DNA from 2 places in the Sporosarcina sp. FSL K6-1540 genome. Region 2 is predicted to be linked to the other one. Evidence: riboswitches for the same ligand, from Rfam matches in the RefSeq annotation. Region 2 holds a riboswitch; the other holds the start of a gene.

Region 1 (7,849 bases), 1.6 Mb from region 2:
TTTCAGAGACCTATCTTTCGAAGATTTTTAGTAAATTAACAAAAGCGGGTATCGTAAGTTCTGTTCCAGGTGTAAAAGGAGGCTATAAACTGGCCAAGTCTCCTGCGGAAATTTCTTTTTGGGATGTAATTGAAGCTGTTGAAGGTGCTTCCCCCATTTTTCAATGTAAAAATATTAAAAATAATAGCTACCTATGCCGGGATGAAGACTATGCAGCATGCGCTCTAGCTTCTCCCTGTGTGATTAACTTAGTTATGCTCGAAGCAGAAGATAGTATGCGCAATATTCTTCGTAACAAGTCACTTACTTGGTTGAATGAAGAGCTTGATCGCGTATTAACCCCACAATCGCGCAAAGATACTCGTGAATATTTTGCTAATAGCAACAATGTTTAATGGTGAATTTAAATGGGGAAGTTTCTGGTTCACTTATTATGGGGAAGTCGGGAGCAAATTCAATGTGAAATCGTTTGGATACAACACGCTGAATGGGTAGGATTGAAAAACTATCTTCATCCTGAATTATTCATACTTGACCAATCAAACAACCGGTTAATCCAAATCCATTGTTTTCGAACCCCTTTAAAGTCTTTACTGTTTTTCTTCTTTCAAAAATTTCAGTTTCCATTTAGCGGCTTGTAAAAAAGGGATTTTGAACAGACTTATCCCAAGATGCCCTAAATCTTTTTTAGTATATTTAATAGATGTTTAAGTTTCTAATTAAATAATTTTTATGTAAACTCAGGCTTTAATAAAAAGAATCTATTTTGATTAAATTTTTCAATATGGATTCTTTTAAATTACAGAAAAATGCAGGTTTACATGACGCTGTTGACCGAAATTTACTTCTAAGTGACACAAAATCCAAGATTTAGAAGACAAATAGTAAACAATTACTTGACAACAGAAACGATGAATGATTTATTGATCTAACTGGAACTGAAAAGTTGTGGGGTGATCCAGAACAAACAGTCAAGGATATACAAGCGGAAATACTGGAAACTTTAAATTTTCCGTCCACGACTGGCATGGAAATAGAAGTTGCGCAAAAAAGGGAATGCAAAGTACACGTAAAGTTGTGGGATAAAGGGAAAGTCATTTTTTACATGGTTGTCATAAAAGAAATAAATGTTGAGGCGATGTGGATTACGGTCGATAGTCCATTCGGTAGGGACCGTATGCCGGTGGAGGACATAATCGGAGTGGAATGTGTTGAATAATAAACAGGGTAAAGGCGACCTCTCGACGAAAGAAGGTCGCCTTTTCAATCTGGTATCTGGGATAATACCGGATAGGAATTTATTGAATATTGCATTCATTTGTAATGCAGCGAACATGTTGAAGTTTGTCGGTGCGCAAATTAGAATCGTTTGTTTGTTTAAGGAGGCATCGACTTGTTTAATTGAACCGGTAAATTAAAACGACCAATCCGAATAGGGAAAGGTCGATTTGTTTTTGAGTTTCTTCTATGGATAGTAATTACTTCCGACTTTTCACCTCTATTTTTAGAAGTTTTGCATCAGGTGATTGTTGAAGCCTGTATTAAAATCCAGTGAAACCAAGATGTTTTATACCGAATAATTTCTACCTAAGCATTGGGATTCAACATCTTAATGACAATAGAAGCATTTACATTAGCTTGTGTACCACCTATCACAGACGCAAGACCAACTGCTGCAGCAGAAGAATGATTTCGAAGGGTAAGAACATCGTTGGCTACTATGGCAATAATAGCCTGCCCGTTGTTTTGCTGAGTGCCAGCACCTGAACCATAGACTGTTCCGGGAACCAGCGATCCATTTAAAAACAGTGCAAATTGGTTAGGTTCCGTACCTGATACAGAGAAAGTAACCTCGTAGTCTCCCGGAACGTTAATCATAATTTGAGAGGTTCCAAGGGTATGCACAATTCCAGGTGTCATTAATCCATTTGAATCAAACAAAACATCAGCTTCTATAGGTACCGTTTGAGGAGTTAGATTGTAAATATACCCGTATTCGCATAACCCGCATGTGGCTCCGATAGTACTAGTGGAGCCAGCCTGCCCGATAGCCCTAATTGGCCCCATGAACACTCTTGGTACTCTACATATATTTTTGCAAGAACATGGACTGATGTGACATTTACTACATTTACGATTAGAGAAGTGGTTATTAAAATTCATTCTTTCACCTCCATCTGTAGTATCCTATTCTTGCAAAAGAGGAAATGAAGGGCAAACACCTTGTTGATTACTAAAAAAGAAATAGACAAGAGATTGATCCTGGTGAAACTGAAGAAATGTGTGATAAAGTCAACCACTTGTTTGAAAAGCTGGGAAATGAAAAGTGAGTAAAAAAACAGCCACCAACTCGATTGAGAAGGTGGCTGTTATTATGTTATAAGTCGTGCGCCTGTCCGCATTTAATGTGTCCCCCTGAATGTCCCCCAACCACACGAATTCAAAAGATTTCCTACGACTTTACTTTAACGGCGTGGCATAGTCGATTAGTACCTGGATGCTGAAACTATCATATTATCACACCTGCAGAACGTACGTACGAAACGGCTGATTAGTCTAGCACGAAATAATTCATAGTAGCAACAATGCTTATGCCTCAAGGCTTATGAGGGGTTTAAATGAAAACAATCTCCAAATATTCCACCAATTTGAAAAGTGAATGTGTCACTGTAGGCTTTCGCTAATTTGACTTCGAGGTTTTTAAATGAGTGGCCATCCCGTTACAAGGTTGTGGTGTACGAGCCATTGTTGCAGCGGGAGTTGTATGAGAAAAGGCAAGAGGCTTGGAAGTTATGGCGACAGTAATGACCTCGTTTGAAGGATGGACATTCATTATTTTGACTTTGTTAATCGCGTTAGGATTTTATTAAATTGGTTGGATGCATGGGCGGGGGAAGTGATGGAGTAAACACGAATTGTACATTTAAGATGAAAAAAAGACCGTAATTTCTTGGTCTTTTATGTTAGTGTACTATGTTTTTCAATAGATTTTATTTAATTGGGTAATAAGTCCATCAAAAAAAGGCTTCACGATAAAATCTGCGGCTCCATTTTCTAAAGCCTCAATTATTAAATCTTGAGTCCCTAAGGCTGAGCACATAACAACACGAGCATTGGGGTTTATTTTCTTAATTTCTTTTAGCGTAGCGATACCGTTCATATTTGGTAAAGTGATATCCAATAAAACGATATGCGGGAAGTGTGATTTATAAAGAGGCACAGCATCTTCTCCACTCCCAGCTTCAGCTACGACATAATAACCGTTACTTACGATAATCTTTCTTAATAGATTTCTCATGAATTTTGAATCATCTACGAGCATTACTGATTTATTGAAAATGATCCTCATCCTTTTTAACAAGTGATAGAAAGCAATACACTTGGTAACCGGCTACCATTACAAATAGTTGTATTAGGCCCTTGGCTTTGCGTCCTTACCTTTCGATAAGTTTGCCTATATACAAACTAACATACTTTGATAGAACAATCTTATGAAAGAGTCTAATACAAAGGAGTAGTAGGCAAATAGGTGGGTTATTAACATGTGCTGTCCGAAAAGAAAAGACCACTGATTAAAAATAATCAGCAGTCTTTATCACAGTCATCTTGAGATTTATGCCCGGAAATTTCGAACAACCATTGTTAATCCACGTTTTTCAAAATTATTGTCGCTTTCTCTTACCTATCAAAGCTACCTAAAATCATAAAATCTACAAGAATTCCACTCACTGGATTTTCTGAACCTAATACATTAATTCCTAGTACTACTATACTACTATTATTTGTGACATTAGCAGAGACGAATTTTGCAGCAACATTCTTTTCTCGCATTTGTACTCTCGGTCTTGCATTTATCGAAGGATTTGTAGAATATACGCTTGATACAGCATAGTCAATAGTTGTTAATAATGGAATACCATTAGATAATCCGTTTTCTGTGAAATAAAGTGTGGCTATACCATTTGCGTCAGATGTAGCTTGCCCATAAACAATCCGCTTTACTTTTTTTGGATTGGACTCTCCTGCCTTAAACACTTGAAGAGCTGTTGGTGCCATTAAAACAAACTCAACGCTCATAGCTATTCTCCCTCTGTAATACTTTGATATCTATTACAAACAACAACATTGATTAAATGTATGACTGGCTATACCTTAATATTCTTTATGCTTTTTATTAGCTTATTACATTCAATGTTCCTTGAGGATTCTTGCTTTTTTGCAAAGTGAAAATGCAGTGAAAGCCATCAAAATGTAGTACGCAGTTCGACCAAAATATGTAGCAGATGTGATGGAAACTTATTAAACTATTTTATTGCGAATGTAATAAAAACGAGCATTAAGGCTTGGTAGCGGTGAACGTGGAGGAAAACGACTTGAAGACAACTCCTTATAAAAAGGCAACAGAAATGTATATCGAAGTCATTGTAGCGGAAAGTGTGGATGAAATTCTAAACGAGGCCGAACCGAATCTACGGACTAAAGAATATGCATTTATGAAATTCATGAATGCGCCTAATACGCAGGATCACACAGATAGGGATTTATTACAGGAATTTGAAAGCACCACAAATGGCTTTTTGCAGGCTGACAGTTCGTTACTTTAACGCACAGTACGAGGAAATGGGAGACCCATTATATGCAGTAAATTAAGAAGAGGACTAGATATTATCATAACGAAATCAATTTCTTCCCCCAGGCACCTAAGCGATATAGAAGCAGAACCTGGAAAAAAACCACTGACTTTTAGTTTAAAGATAATGTGACTGTTTACAGTACGCCTATTAGCTTAAGCAGTAAAACTATTACAAGAATCGAAATAATAACACTTAGAATGTATCTCAAGGATATCCCTCCTTTAGAATGATTGTACCATGGTTACTGTAACTAAAAGTGTTTTTTTTAGGAGTTTATTTCAAATTTACAAGCTAGTGCAATAAGTGGGAACGCATAGTCTGACCAAAAAGCGAAGTAGATAACTGAATGACCTCATACGAAGAAATAATCAAACTTTTAACCCGGTTACTGTTAGAGGTGCTGAAAGATATTGAACGACGCACCAGGGATTGGATGTGGAGTGCTAGCGATAGGACGATCCGTATATTCGTCAGCACCAAACATTCTGTGAGGGAGTGTTAACCGTGGTGCAGCAACTTACTATTTTTGATGCGCTGTCAAAATGATAGAAAGGACTTTTACTGTCATATGCCGGTCCGCTCTATATGTATAAATTAATTTTCATAGAAATAATTCATTAATCTATATCGATTCACTCTCTATTCATTTCTTCTATATGATCATCAATCGGATCAATCGTATGTTTATATCGATAACTTTTATGGACGACGAAATAGATGAAAATGAGTTCTAAAACAAAGATAATAATACAAATCCATATCCAAATCCATGTTGTAACTGTCATTTGATAGTCTCCATTCTGACTTTATCTAATGTAAGTTTACTACGAAATCTGCTTAATTATAGGTTAGTCAGTTATGGATCGGTGACAGTTTGGAAACAATCCTATAAATCTGAGTTCTGTGAGGTTCTATTTAATGAGGTTAGTTACACGAAGAGATAAAAAAACAGTCCCTTATATAGGGACTGAAAGAATTTAGTTATTCATGTCTTGAATACCTGGACTATGTTCATTTGGCATGTCAGGCAGTAAAGGAACCGGGAATCCAGCAGGTGGAGGAGTAACTTTAAGTTCGCCATTATTTCTGCTAGGGGACTGTCCTTGGAAAATTTCCCCGATTCTAGTTGGGTCTAATCTGAAATTGAACTGGGCATTATGATACCCTAACTCCACATATTTTCTGCATTCAGGATATTTATTTATATCGTAATTCGGGACAGGGAACAGCTTGCCCCAATCAACGCCGAGCGTTTCCAATGCTTTTGCAAACGCATTCTGATGTGCGTTATCTCTCACGATTAGGAAAGCTAATGTCTCGCGAAATGTTTTGTTAGAACTCATTTCGTAAATTCGAGTTTTTTGCAAGACACCGGTTGATTCTAACACCAGGTTATCGAGCATATCACTAATCAAATTGCCATGGCTATAAACCCAAGAACCGTTCCAAGGATTCCCAGTAGCATCTACAGGGAGAGAGGCTTGAGCACCAATAATGTAGTGATGAGGATTTGCGTGTCTAACGGCATCATCGAGAGGTGCTTGATCGACGCCAGCATTACCTGGTACAGCAGATTCACCTGAATCATTTAACATTTGATTGATTGTATTCTGGACAAGTTCAACATGAGCGATTTCTTCCAAAAACACACCACGAAGTAAGTCGCGATATTGTGTTTCCTTACCTCTGAAATTGGAGCTTTGGAAAAAGTACTGCATCATGGTACGCATTTCTCCAAAATGCCCACCTAGAATTTCTTGCATTACTTTTGCAGCTTCAGGGTCGGGTTTATCGGGAGGAGTGACGGGATTGATCAATTCTTCTTTGTAGTAATACACATTTAGCACCTCATTTATATATTTTTACTAACAGTAGTATCAAGCAAAATGAAAATTTTATTCACAATCAAAATAATCGTCTATCGGAAAAAATGAGGACACTGATTCAACTTAACGGTTGTTTTGTTTTATTATTGGATTTTAGTCTTTGCACTTATTTTGCCCGAAAACAGCTAATGGGGCACCAAAGTAGGAAAAGTCGATGGGAATCAATCAAACTGAAAGGATTAGAGATGTTTTTCGAAGGAGTAAGCATCTCCAACAAGTCATTAGATAGGAACGAAGTTAAGGATAATTCAAGAGCGTATCCACGTAGTTGGAAATGTGAGAGGGATAGAAGTTCTTCGTTGGATTCTTGAGGTGAAGAAGTACTCTTGGATAAGCACGTCCCATCCGACACCTGAAAGGCTCCATCGTGATGCAAATGTCAGAAATGCCAAATACGTCGAGATATTGTTCTTAGAGAATAAAGAAGATAAACTTAAAGGCAAGTCGGGAGTGCGATAATTTGTATGTAGAACTATGCAACAGTCCAATTACATACGAGTGTTAACTTTTAGTTTACCTATATTTCTGATAACATCGGTTGCGGGAGGTGAGAAAATGCTTGAATTTCAGATAACACTTCATTTTAATGATAATGAAACTTTCATTATGAACTTATCTGCGAGTAGTCTAGAAGATGCGTCGATAAAAGTTACTCAAATGATACAAGATAAACACATTCATCAAGATATAATGGGGAATTCCTATATAAAAGGATATAATCTTGCTATGGTACAACGTTTTCATGTATCCAACAGGTAAAAGTTATGAGTTTATTTAGCATCTTGCTGGGTGCTTTTCTTACGTTCAGTCAAGTGTTTTCGTGGGCTTGCTTGCTGCATACACCGATTGAACCTGACCTGTAATCTCGATGCAACAATGGCCAACTAAACAATTTCCGAAGTTACAACCCAACCCAACAGCTTAGTAACCATCCGATTCAAACCCCGCATTATTATTAGCGCCCAGATTCAGCGACAAGCAGCGAATCGAGGAGCTGGGGTTCATGGCTAACGATGCAATTACGTGTGTTCGCGAGATTTTGATTGTCGTTGAATGAATTCTTGGAGTATCTCTTGAATTTAAATAGTACTATAGGTATCATGATTTATAGTCCATCAAATCAATATATTGGAGAACTATAACTAGGGTTTTGCTTATAAACGTCTGAAACCAAGGATCGTATCTTTTACAGGTTGCATAAGGTGCCTATTGACATAAAAGGTTCGAGGGGGAAAATTTCAGCATATGATGCATTGAAACTTTCTCAATCAGCCTTATTTTATTACTTAAGGGGATAATTGAAATGAAGGAAATTAACGAACTTAAAGC
Region 2 (7,849 bases):
TCATCAACAGATCCATCCTTGATGTCCGGCTGTTTTTGACCGTCATCTTCAGGCTTCTGCTGCTCGTTCTCTTTGTTAGCATCCGAATCTGCTTTATCATCTTCACCTTCTATGACCTTATCCTTTTCAATTTCTTCCTTTGATTCATCATCTATATTCTTGCAGTCGGCCTTTATTTTCTCGCTTGATACAGCATCCTGTTCGTTTTCTCCAACAGACTTACCATCTTCGCGCTTGCAATCGACATCGCTTGGTACAGCATCCTGCTCTTCTTTTTCCTTAGTCTTATCATCTTTGTCTAGGCAGTCGACTTCGGTTTCCTCACCCGATACCGTGTCCTTATCGTTTTCTTCCTTAGGCTTATTATCTATGTTCTCGCGGTCGATCTTGATTTCCTCGCCCGTTACAGCATCCTTTTCAATTTCCTCACCGCATTGATTCGTAAGTACAACCGGAACTTCCCATTCGGCAGTGATCATCTGGGAAACTTCCGACTGGCTACTGAGATATGCGGATGTGTCAGACGAAATATAACTAATGCTAAAGATGACTAAATAACATATGAGTGCCAATTTTAAAGTCAGAAATGGACCTTGATGCTTTTTCCTACGTTTGCGCCTTCGGCTGGTTTTCAACCTGATCCCGCCTTTCGATTTTTTACCACTGGATTTTTCTTACGTATATTCCTCAAAACATAAAATCGAGTTATATGTTGAGAAATATATATAAGGAAGAGCATTGGTTGATTGATGAAATAAAAGGAAGGAGGAGAAGTGCTCTCCTCCCGGGATATATGTTATTTCTTTTCCCCTTTTGTCTGCTGTGCATCAAATGTCCATTTAAGCTCTAAAGAATCACCTTGGAATTCGTTTTGATCTTTGTCGTTCTCGACAAATTCGAATTGTACGGACAGCGTGTCAGAATTGCCGGCTTTTAAACCGCCTTTTTCTTCAAGGTATGGGACAAAGACTTTATTTGCAACGGCATCTGGTGTCATACCCTGTAACTCAGCAAGAGTTGTTTGGTAAACCACGTTGTCCAGTCCAGTCCACGGTCCCGTGATTGATTTATCGTGGTTCCACATGAAGTTAACTCGGATATGACTTCCAAAGTTTTCTACATTATCACCATTTTTGTCTGTTACTGAATACTCTGTCTTAAGTAATACCTTGGATATGTCGAGTGTGCCGTCATTTTTCAATGTAAAATCACGATTCATCCAGTCACCAGGCTTAATGTTTTTTACATCGATAATTGTTTCAGGCTTTAGTGATAAATCCAGTGTACCGGCAGCGAATGTATTCGTGCTTGTTTCCACATCGTTGAAATAAGCATATGTTCCTCCACCGATCATACTTACAGCCAATGCCCCAGTTGCGATACCCATTGCTAGCTTCTGTTTAATACCCATTTTTAATTTCCTCCAATTAGTTTGTATTTTTTCGCTTTTATTGAATGCTTGTTCTTTGTTCTTCCCTGCGACTTGGAAGAAATTATTTTCTTCTTCGTTCTAAGGTATGAGTTCATTTTCACCTGATAAAGTAGCCTTGATTGCATGCACCATTTTCATAGTTTGGCAGCTGTTGTGATCCTTGACACCCCTTTAGTAGGTGTCATACTTTTTCATGGAAATCTCCTCCAATGCTTTTTTCGGCTCGTTACCATTTTTGTAACTACTTTTAGTATAGGAGTATTCCTAGCGGGCATCCTCACTCTAAAGAGTGATTTTCTGATATCGATTGTCTACTTCGATTTTCTACTTTAGTGTAGGGTCGGTGCACTTTTGTACCAGTTCACTTCTACTTCTGTTAATGAATAGCTCACTCGGAAGTAATAGCTCTATCTTATAGAAGTAACCTTTAATATTGATTTACTGATAGGTAACAAGTAACTGAAAAGTCTTAATTCGCTAAAATACAAGTTAATAACAAAAAAAAAGAACCTCTTCAACCGCAGGAGATGACGTCATATTCAATGTAATTTGGTTATACTGAACTATATAAAAGAATATAATTTACGGAAACTGTGAAATACATCCTCTATATGGGCACCTTGGATGTATGGAGTTATTGGTGCAACCGACCTAATTACACTTGGACATTATGTTCAAGTTGATTGGGTTTTTATTATGAAATGAGAGGGTGTGACAAAAATCAGAAAGATTCTAGCTGATATATTAGAAGGATACACTCAGAAAGCTTCTGCTTTGGATTTGGTACAAGCATGCGCTACTAATAAACCAATCGAAACGAATGATACCTATCTAGATACATTGAAGCACGGTATATCGCTGTACCACCTAATGGATAATTCAAGCCCTCAAATTATAATGAATGAAATAATGGCAGCTATCATCAAGCTTACACATAGTGGAGAAGCATTCTTTTGGTTGACCGACGTAAATCATCAAAATAGCTACCTAACATCTTCTACGAGTAATCCCCACATTGAAACTAGCCTAAGAAAACAATGGAATACTATACGCCTGGAGAAAGAACTGTTTGTCAGTAAGATTAACGAGGATTGGTACGGTATGAAAGTAATTAGAACCTCCACTACTACCGGTGTGATTGGAGTTAAGATTTCCGGTTCAAGTGAGTCTAGAGAAACATTGCTCTTTAATCGCCCATTTGAGTTTTTAGCCGAACTTAGTGAAATAATGCTCGAAAGAATTCATACAGATTCAATGAAGGAGCAAATGATTGTAATTAAGGAGCAGAATCGTATCTCCAATGAAATTCACGACAGTGTTTCACAAAGATTGGTCGGTATTGTATATTCTCTGCACAGTTTACAAACAAAAAGTAAAGGCATGACAAGTACTGAGTTGAATGATGAATATCAATTTCTTTCACAATCTGCCAACACTACACTAAAGGAACTACGGTTGGCTATTTACGGTCTCAACTCGACGAAGAATGGTGAAAAGCCTTTTCTAGTCCAGCTGAAGAATTATTTGGACGAGTATGCACGGTTAAGTGATATACGAATTGATTATCAGATAACGGGTGATGAAGCTTTACTATCAAGCGAACTAAAACAAGCAATCTATAGAATTATTTGTGAAGCTTGCGGAAATGCCGTTCGCCATGGCCAGTGCACGGCTATTGAACTCAGATTATCTATACTGGACGAGAAAACTGTATTGGAAATTCATGATAATGGAATCGGAATTAATTCGCACATTTCCGAAGGCCAGCAGGAAAAAGGAATCGGTCTTTTCAATATTAGACGTCTTGTAAGTACTTTTGCAGGATCGTTTTTGATAAATGGATTACACGGGATAGGGACAGAAATACAAATCGAAATTCCAACCGCAAAAATACTTGAGAAGGTCCAGGTGATTGGCTAATGCAAATTGTTATTGTCGATGATCATCCATTAGTAAGAAAAGGATTAACATCTATCCTTACTATAGATGGAGCAATTGAAATCCTAGGTGAAGCAGCAAATAGAAAGGACGCGCTAACTCTATTCCATGACACTATACCTGATTTGGCTATAGTGGATCTTCGCTTAGCTAATGAATCCGGTTTGGAATTAATTACAGAAGCGAAACAACAAGGAATAACCTGTAAATTTGTTGTGCTAACTTCATCGACGGAAGAGCACGACTTTAAACAGGCAAAAGAAATAGGAGTCGATGGCTATATATTAAAAGAGGCATTACCTGAAGAACTGATCCATGCCCTCGGAGTTATCGGCAGAGGTAGAAAGTATTATGATCCAGGGGTGTTTGATTTGGTGATAAAATCGAAGGAAAGCCCTTTTGAAAATGATAGGCATATCGAACAGCTAACACCGAAGGAAAAGGAGATCTTACTCGAACTCGGGATGGGCCATTCAAATAAACAAATTTCACAGGCTTTATATATTACAGAGTTTACTGTAAAAAAACATGTCAGTCAGGTATTAGCAAAGTTAAATCTTGCCGATCGAACAAACGCGGCATTGTATGCCAATGCTAAGGGCTTGGTGGCGTATAGTGTGAATTGAATGTATGTTTAGCGCTAAAAACTCCCACGATTAGTAACCTCGTGGGAGTTTTTCTGTTGGATAGAGTGGTGGAAAGATACGATCAGTTGAAATACTATATGCTCGGGTGGGCGACAGTTTATGATCGGGTGGCGGGATATATGATCGGCAGGCCGGCAGTTATGATTGGATGGCCGGATATATGATCGGCTGCGTGGCGGTTATGATTGGGTGACGGGTTATATGATCGGCAACCCCGCGATTATGATTGGGTCGCGGGATATATGATCGGCAACCCGGCGGTTATGATTGGGTGGCGGGATATATGATTGGTCGGCCGACGGATTCGAATGGGCATTCGCACTTCGGGTATTCTAAATGTTGTCATGCGGAATAATTCTCCTATATAAAGCTCTTTGTCCTTCTAAAATTCAACAAAAAAAACAAAACCAGTCCCTTTAAAGCGAACTGGTTTTGCATAGGGCTATCTTATTGTTAAATCTCACTTTGCGTTTTGCGAGATTTTTTTCGTCTAAAGAACATCCAAGCTCCAAGTAGAATTATTCCAAAACCGGTCGCCATTGAACCGATTGGGAATGCTTCACCCGTTTGAGGTAATTTTTTACTTGGAGTCACTAAATCGGGATTACTTAGGTTACTCGGATTACTTGGATTGTTTGGATTGCTCGGGTTACTTGGGTTACTTGGATTGCTTGGATTGCTTGGGTTACCCGGTACGCCCGGATTCTCTTGTTCAACCGGTTCGCTTGGTTCAACTGGATTGCCTGGTTCACTTGGTTTGCCCGGTTCACTTGGTTTGCCCGGTTCACTTGGTTTGCCTGGTTCACTTGGTTTGCCTGGTTCACTTGGTTTGCCTGGTTCACTTGGTTTGCCTGGTTCGCTCGGTTTGCCTGGTTCGCTCGGTTTGCCTGGGTCGCTCGGTTTGCCTGGGTCGACCGGTGGATAATACGGATTATATTTATTTGTTTTAATTACCTGTACCGTAACTGTCTGACCTTTAATAATTTCAAATTTTACTGGTGTAGTATCTAGAATATAATTAGTTGGAGCTTTTGTCTCGATAAACTGGTAGTTACCCGGTTTTAAATTATCTACAACTAGTTTACCATCTTTATCTGTCGTTAAATCTTCTTTCAACGTGTTGCCTTCTGCATCTAGCAGTTTAAAGACTGCACCTGTAAGTGTTCCATTCCCATTATGTTCGGGACGCTTTGTAAGTTCAACTGAGCCTGTTGATAATTCGTTATAGGCTTCTACTGTTTCTACAGCAGTTGGTCCTAGGACAATTGTAAATTTGATTGGAGTTGCATTCAGATCATAACCAAATAGTGTTTTCGTTTCTACAAACTGATAGTTACCTGGTTTTAATTCGTCTACAACAATTTTACCAGTTTCATCCGTTACCAATCCTACTTGAATCGCGTTACCTTTTTCATCTTGCAACTCAAATTCAACATCTGCTAAAATTGCACCATTATTGTCTTTATCGTATTTCGTTAATTCAACTGAGCCTTTAATGATCGTATTCGGAATTTCCAATCCACGCGTTTCAGTTTGACCTTTGTCAATCGTGAAATTAATTGGTGTATCGTCTAATTCATAGCCAAAAGGCGCCTTCGTCTCCACGAACTGATACTTTCCTGGTTTTAATTCATTTACAACCAATTTCCCATCAGCATTCGTTGGTAGGTTTTCTTGGAGCATTTCACCTTTTTCGTCTAGCAATTTAAACTCTGCACCCGCTAGAGTGACTGCATTGTTATCGCTGTTCACTTTAACGAGTTCAACAGAGCCACGCGTCAAATTATTGTCTGTTGAAATCTGGAGCACTTCAGATTGACCTTTGTCAATCGTAAACTCAACTGGAGTTGGGTCTAAGTCGTAGCCAAAAGGTGCTTTTGTTTCGACAAACTGATACTTACCAGGTTTCAAGTTGTCTACAACGATTTTACCTACTTCATTCGTTAGTAAGCCTTCTTCTAGTACTTTACCTTCTATATCTAGCAATTTAAATTCTGCACCTGACAATGTGTTTGTCGGGTCTTCATTGTCGACCTTCGTTAACTCTACAGAGCCCGTCGTCAATTCATTTTCTGCTTTGACTGTCACCACTTTGACATCAGCTGTTGTTTTACTTTTTTCAATTGTAAACAAAATTGGTGTTTCATCTAACACATAACCGAATGGTGCTTTCGTTTCTACGAATTGGTAGCTACCCGGTTTCAAGTCAGTAACAAGCAACTTGCCATTTTTGTCAGTTTTCAATGCCGATTGAAGTACTTTCCCATCAGTATCTTGCAGTGCAAATTCTGCACCTTCTATTACCAATTCAGCATTATCTTTATCGACTTTCGATAATTCAACTGAACCAGTTACCAATTTATTTGGTGCTTCGACTGATGTTGTAATTGAAGTTGCTCCAATTTCAATATTGAAGACAATCGGTTTTGGATTGAGTTGATAGTACGCAGGTGCTTTCGTTTCTACGAACTGATAAGCTCCTGGTTTTAAGTTAGGGACAGTGATTTTACCGTCTTGATCCGTTGAAATTCCACCTTGAATTTTCTTACCTGTTGCATCTTGTAATTCAAAGATTGCGCCTTCCAATGTTGTTTCGGAATTGTCCTCGTCAATTTTTGTGAGGACTACGGATCCTAAAATCATTACATTCGTTGCCGTCAATTCAAGAATCGTATTTTGAGACTGTACAATCTTGAATGGAACTGGTGTCTGATCTAGCTTATAACCGAATGGCGCTTTCGTTTCAACAAACTGATAGCTGCCTGGATTTAAACCATTTTTAATGATTTTTCCGTCGCTATCTGTTGTCAAACCTTGTTCAAGCACTTTTCCAGTTGCATCTTGCAACTCAAATACTGCATTTTCAAGCGTGATTTCCGTATTTTCTTTGTCGACCTTCTTAAGTTCGACTGCCCCTTTAATAATCTTATTCGTTACCGGTCCAACTTTCAGAACTTCAAGTTGGTTTTCTCCGATTGTAAATTGGATTGGCGTATCATCTACTAGATAACCTGCTGGAGCGATAATCTCGACGAATTGATACTCTCCTGCTTCAAGATTTTCCACATGAATTATCCCATCATCATTCGTCGTCTTAAGTCCAACTGTTTTATACTGATCACCATCTTTTCGTTCCAGCATAAAGTTGGCTCCCTTTAACTTCTTATTATGGTCCTCGCTATCTACTTTCTCTAATTGAACAGCTCGCACAATCTTTTTGTTCGTAACAAGTTCATGGTTCCCTACTTTTTCTGCATCTCCATCGACGTATGCCTTATTAATTGTAATTGGCATCACTTCTTCATTTTCAAGATATCCTTCTGGAGCTTCAGTCTCTATCAAGAGGTACTCACCCCAGAGTAACCTGTCGAATGTGACGACTCCATTTTCATCAGTAACTCCTGTTTTAATAGTTATTCCACTATCTTTGTCTTTCAATATGAATGTAGCACCGTCAAGTAGTTCGCCAGTTACAGCATCTGTTTTCGTTAGTTGTAGGCGTCCTAATTCACCTGAGCCATCTCCCATACCCGAAGTTTTTCTCACTTCGATTGTGCTGGTCGTTTCCTCATTTTCAGAAGCAACATGCTCACCAGTAAATGAAACTTTATTTGTAATACTTGCTGGTGCTTTTAGAATAAATGATTGATATTCCAAAATATACGGTTCACTAATTTCATTTACAAATGAAAGTTCGAATGCATAAGGTTCGTGACTTTCATTGAAATCGATTTTATAGTCTGTGCCTTTTGTTAATTCTGCACCTTTAGTTATTGCGCCAGCTGAATCTGTTTTCGCAGCATATAACCGTATTGAATCCTCTAAAACCGCT

The links. A riboswitch is a leader RNA that binds a small molecule or an ion and turns the genes downstream of it on or off. The one in region 2 is predicted to bind cyclic di-GMP.
Region 1: linked by a shared signal. The riboswitch ahead of MKY15_RS19300 (response regulator) and the one ahead of MKY15_RS04285 (ATP-binding protein) in region 2 are both predicted to bind cyclic di-GMP.

Annotation. Positions count from the first base shown of each region.
Region 1 covers NZ_CP152018.1:4,096,224-4,104,072, reverse strand. The annotation lists gene MKY15_RS19320 (Rrf2 family transcriptional regulator) at 1-395, shown strand, start outside; gene MKY15_RS19315 (hypothetical protein) at 947-1,219, shown strand; gene MKY15_RS19310 (hypothetical protein) at 1,212-1,418, shown strand; gene MKY15_RS19305 (collagen-like protein) at 1,588-2,067, opposite strand; gene MKY15_RS19300 (response regulator) at 2,981-3,298, opposite strand; cyclic di-GMP riboswitch class I at 3,380-3,465, opposite strand; gene MKY15_RS19295 (hypothetical protein) at 3,679-4,077, opposite strand; gene MKY15_RS19290 (hypothetical protein) at 4,374-4,604, shown strand; gene ytzI (YtzI protein) at 5,267-5,419, opposite strand; gene MKY15_RS19280 (manganese catalase family protein) at 5,612-6,472, opposite strand; gene MKY15_RS19275 (NUDIX domain-containing protein) at 7,824-7,849, shown strand, end outside.
Region 2 covers NZ_CP152018.1:960,297-968,145, forward strand. The annotation lists gene MKY15_RS04275 (hypothetical protein) at 1-479, opposite strand, end outside; gene MKY15_RS04280 (CalY family protein) at 797-1,411, opposite strand; cyclic di-GMP riboswitch class II at 2,010-2,091, shown strand; gene MKY15_RS04285 (ATP-binding protein) at 2,144-3,352, shown strand; gene MKY15_RS04290 (response regulator transcription factor) at 3,352-3,996, shown strand; gene MKY15_RS04295 (hypothetical protein) at 4,053-4,181, shown strand; gene MKY15_RS04300 (SpaA isopeptide-forming pilin-related protein) at 4,471-7,849, opposite strand, start outside.